DNA from 2 places in the Lactococcus sp. LG1074 genome. Region 2 is predicted to be linked to the other one. Evidence: predicted binding sites of a transcription regulator. Region 2 holds the regulator's gene; the other holds the start of a gene.
What was found. Region 2 encodes CtsR, which represses protease genes until heat stress. Its sites were predicted from a motif close to TTGGTCAAAAAAGGTCAAANA; they were not measured.
Positions count from the first base shown of each region.

Region 1: the regulator CtsR is predicted to act here: its motif matches at 1,296-1,316, upstream of clpB (ATP-dependent chaperone ClpB).

Region 1 is NZ_CP071293.1:995,982-998,394, reverse strand. Features, by position in the region: gene clpB (ATP-dependent chaperone ClpB) at 1-1,222, opposite strand, end outside; gene J0J36_RS04975 (SDR family oxidoreductase) at 1,382-2,011, opposite strand; gene J0J36_RS04970 (Rrf2 family transcriptional regulator) at 2,100-2,413, opposite strand, start outside.
Region 2 is NZ_CP071293.1:363,018-365,430, forward strand. Features, by position in the region: gene greA (transcription elongation factor GreA) at 1-364, shown strand, start outside; gene J0J36_RS01790 (CtsR family transcriptional regulator) at 484-936, shown strand; gene J0J36_RS01795 (ATP-dependent Clp protease ATP-binding subunit) at 926-2,413, shown strand, end outside.

The DNA.
Region 1 (2,413 bases), 630 kb from region 2:
TCATTTCAACACGAATTGTTGCGCTGGCTTCATCGACTAAGTCAATCGCTTTATCTGGCAAGAAACGGTCTGTAATATAACGATCAGAAAGTGTTGCTGCTGCAACCAATGCGTTATCGTGGATTGTTACACCGTGGTGAATTTCAAAACGTTCTTTCAAACCACGCAGAATGGAAATAGTATCTTCAACTGTTGGTTCAGTAACTAGAACTTTTTGGAAACGACGTTCCAAAGCTTTGTCTGTTTCCATATATTTACGGTACTCGTCCAAAGTTGTTGCACCAATTAAATGCAATTCACCACGTGCAAGCATCGGTTTCAAAAGATTACCAGCATCCATTGAACCTTCAGTCTTACCAGCACCGACGATCGTGTGTAACTCATCAATAAAGAGAATAATTTGTCCGTCAGACTTTTTAACTTCATTCAGTACTGCTTTCAGACGTTCTTCAAACTCACCACGATATTTAGCACCTGCAATAAGTGCCCCCATATCCAAAGAGAATACTGTTTTATCTTTTAGATTTTCAGGTACATCTTTACGGACAATACGTTGCGCAAGTCCTTCAACAATGGCTGTTTTACCTACACCAGGTTCACCAATTAGAACCGGGTTATTTTTTGTTTTACGTGATAAGACACGAATAATATCACGAATTTCTTCATCACGTCCGATTACAGGATCTTGTTTTCCTGATTTCACTTGAGCAACAAGGTCGACGCCGTATTTTTCAAGTGCTTTATATGTATCTTCAGCATTTTGGTTTGTCACTTTATCACCTCCTCGTAGGTTTTCAATTGCTAATTTCGTTTTTTCTTTATTCATTCCATGGCTAACCAGATATTCTGTTAAAGGATTTTTCTTTAACTCAAAAAGGGCCAAGAGTACAATTTCAGTTGAGAGATATTCATCACCCATATCTTTGGCAATCTTATCTGCTGCATTGAACAGATTAAAGAGATCTGCGCTAATATTTTGACCATAGGTAATATTGCTACCTTCAACAGAAGAAATCTTGTCTATTTCTTTTTCAATAATTTTTGTAAATTCTTCAATGTTAATTTCTGAATCTTTGTAAAAATTAAAGGCAAAACTGTTCGGTTGCACAAATATTCGCCATAAATGTGGAATTTCAATCGCTTGATGATGGCGAGTCTGCGCAATTTGTTGCGCTTCATAAAGCGATTTTTGCATACTTGTTGTCATTTTTTCGATGTCCATAATGCACCTCGATTCATTTCATAGTAATGTAGTATTTTTCTCATTTTTCTTACTACCTCTTAATTATACTCTTTTGGTCAGTAAAGGTCAAACTATTTGCTCATAAATTTACATATAAAAATAAGAGGGGTTTTCTTGAGAAAATCCCTCTTATTTTTACTATTTTTGAAAAACGCTGATACGTTGTCCGACATAATTTCCTTCCAGTGCAATATTAATCATCGCTTTCGCATAGTCTGCATAACTAATCACACTTTCGCCTTTGTCATTAACCGTAAACTCTTCTCCCGCAACAACATAATCTCCAGTTTTTTCACCATCTGCTTGGAAATCTGCAGCAGGGCTTACATAAGTCCATTTCACATCCTGACGTTTTCTCAACGCAGTTAATGAATCAGACATAGCTGTTGCCAAAGGTTTGAAAGCGTCTGGGAAACCTTCTGATTGATAAAGTGCTAAATCATGTTCTGGATTAAGGTAAAGACTTCCGGCACCACCAACAATCAACAAGCGCTTGTCCGTACCTTCAACAAGATCAGCAAGATGTTGGATTGAAGTAGTATGTTGCTCCAAGCTATCTTCTGCCCATGTTCCAAAAGCATCAATAATAACATCAAAATCCTTGATGTCTTCTTTAGTTAAATCAAACAAATCTTTCTCGATAGAAGACGGAGCTACTGTTTTGTTTTCGCCCCGAACAATTGCTGTTACATCCAAGCCTCTGTCTACCGCTTCTTGTACAATAAGACGACCGGCTTTACCATTTGCTGCTACTACTGCTAATTTCATATTAGACCTCCATGTCTTTTCCGTTGTAATATTTTTTGTTACAACTAATTCTACATAAGCTTTTATTAAATGTCAACGATTTGGTTTCTTAAGGATTTATCGCCACATAATGATCAATATCCGTAATTACTTCTTGTAAACTCATCGCCTTCATTTGGTCTTCCATCGCTTTTTGAATTAAATCAAGTTTATCATCCAGTACTTGATGGATATTTTTCCCGACAGAACAGTCAGGGCTGGGATGTTCGTGAAAATGGAATAAGCCATTTTTATTAATGACTTCAACCGCACTATAAATATCGAATAAACTAATGTCTTCAATTGGTTTAGCGATTGCAGCTCCACCGCTCCCGCGCACAACATGCACTAATTCGTTAGCTTTCAGTTGCTGTAATACTCTTC
Region 2 (2,413 bases):
TGCACGTAGCTACGGTGACCTTTCAGAAAACTCAGAATACGAAGCAGCAAAAGATGAACAAGCCTTTATTGAAGGTCGTATCTCAACTGTGGAAACAATGATTCGTTATGCTGAAATCGTAGACAATGCTAATATTGACAAAAATGAAGTTGCTCTTGGTAAATCAGTTGTTTTCCAAGAAGTTGGAGATGACGAAGAAGAAGAGTACGAAATCGTCGGTACTGCTGAAGCAGATCCATTTTCAGGCAAAATTTCAAATGAATCTCCAATCGCTCAAGCCTTGATTGGCCGTAAAGTTGGCGATGTTGTGAAAATTCCGTTGCCTATGGGTGAAATCGAAGTTAAGATTGTTGATGTCAAATAAAATAAAAAAATCTGCTTTTAGCGGATTTTTTTATTTTAGAGACGTTTCAGCCACTATTTTTGGTAAAAAATTAAAATTTTCGATATAATAGTCAATAAAGGTCAAAGATTGGAGGTTCTATGTCTGCCCAAAATACTTCAGATATTATCGAAGCTTATTTGCGAAAACTGCTAGAAGAGGCACGTGAGATTGAGATTAAACGTGCAGATTTAGCCAGTCAATTTGACGTGGTTCCTTCGCAAATTAACTATGTGATTAAAACCCGTTTCACCCCATCTAAAGGCTTTGATGTTGAGTCGAAGCGTGGTGGTGGCGGCTATATCAAAATATTCAAATACCATTATTCGGCAAAGCATGAATTCTTGCTTGATTTAGCACAGAAGTTGCCTGCCAACTTGACCGAAAGTATGGCACAAGATGTCTTGCAACTTTTATTTGATGAAAACATTTTGACTGAACGAGAAGGAAATCTTCTCCTTTTGCTTTTAGCTGATAGTGATATTTCTAACAGTTGTCGAGCACAAATGATGATAAAAATACTACAGAGATTGGATCGTGATGATGAAATTTAATGAAAAGGACTTTACACCACAAGTCGTAAAAGTGCTTGAGAAGTCTGTCGACTATGCGCACAAGTTTAACTACGCGTGGGTTGAAAGCTCGCACCTATTGGCTGCCTTGGCTGAGGTCCCGGCTTCATTGGCATTTACGCTACTTAATTCAGAAAAGATTGATTTGGAAGAAATGTTAATCGACATCGAAGATTTTTCAAGTCAAGTGAAGACAAAAAAATCAGAAATAAAGCTTAGTCCAAGAGTCGAAACGATTATTGAGCAAGCACGAGCACTAGCTCAAAATAATGATAAAAACCGCATCGGAACCGAGCATCTCTTATATATGCTGTTGGCAAATGAAGCCAGCTTTGCAGGACAACTTTTACGTGAGCAAGACATCAATATCGTTAACCTCCGCAAAAAGCTAGAGCAAAAAGCATATCTACGTGTACCAGAGCGCCGTAAAGCGGTGACACCAGCTTCGAAAAGAAACCTGTCGGGGAAAGTGTCCGAAACAACGACGACACCTACTTTAGACACGGTATCAACAGATTTGACAAAAGCAGCCCGTGAAGGCAAGCTTGATCCCATGATTGGAAGAGAGCGTGAAGTTGAACGTCTTATCCACATTTTGAGCCGGCGAACAAAAAATAATCCCGTTCTTGTTGGTGAGCCAGGTGTTGGTAAGTCAGCGATTATTGAAGGCTTTGCGACACGTGTGGCTGCAGGAAATGTTCCTGTAGGTTTACGTGGTAGCCGCATTATGGCTTTAAATATGGCGATGGTCGTAGCGGGGACAAAATTCCGTGGTGAATTTGAAGATCGTTTAACGGCTATTGTTGATGAAGTGACACACGATAAAGATGTTATCGTCTTTATCGATGAACTGCATACAATCATTGGGGCTGGTGGCGGCATGGACTCGGTCAACGATGCCTCAAACATTTTAAAACCAGCATTAGCACGGGGCGAGTTCCAACTCATCGGTGCTACCACTTATCAAGAATATCAAAAATATATTGAAAAAGATGAAGCCCTAGAACGCCGTTTTGCCCGTGTCAATGTCGAAGAACCCTCAGAAGAGGAAACGGTTGCGATTTTACAAGGTTTGAAAGAAAAATTTGAGGCTTACCATATAGTCAAATTTGAAGAAGGGGCTTTGGAGCGTGCTGTCAGCTTGAGTAATCGCTATATGCCCAGTCGTCGTCTCCCAGACAAAGCTATTGATCTTCTTGATGAAGCAGCAGCCAAAGTTAAAATCACGAGTAAAACAAATTATACCAAGTTAGACGAGTTAAAAGCAGAATTAAAAGCGGAAGAACTGAGATTACAAAAAGCAGTTGTTGCTCTTGATATTGTTGAAGCGCAAGGGATTGAAAAAGATATTGAAAAATTAACGCACAAGATTGATAATTTTACAGTATCGGAAAATGATAATCCTTTGGTGGAGGAAAGCGATGTTTATGCTGTCGTTTCTAACCTTACAGGAATCCCA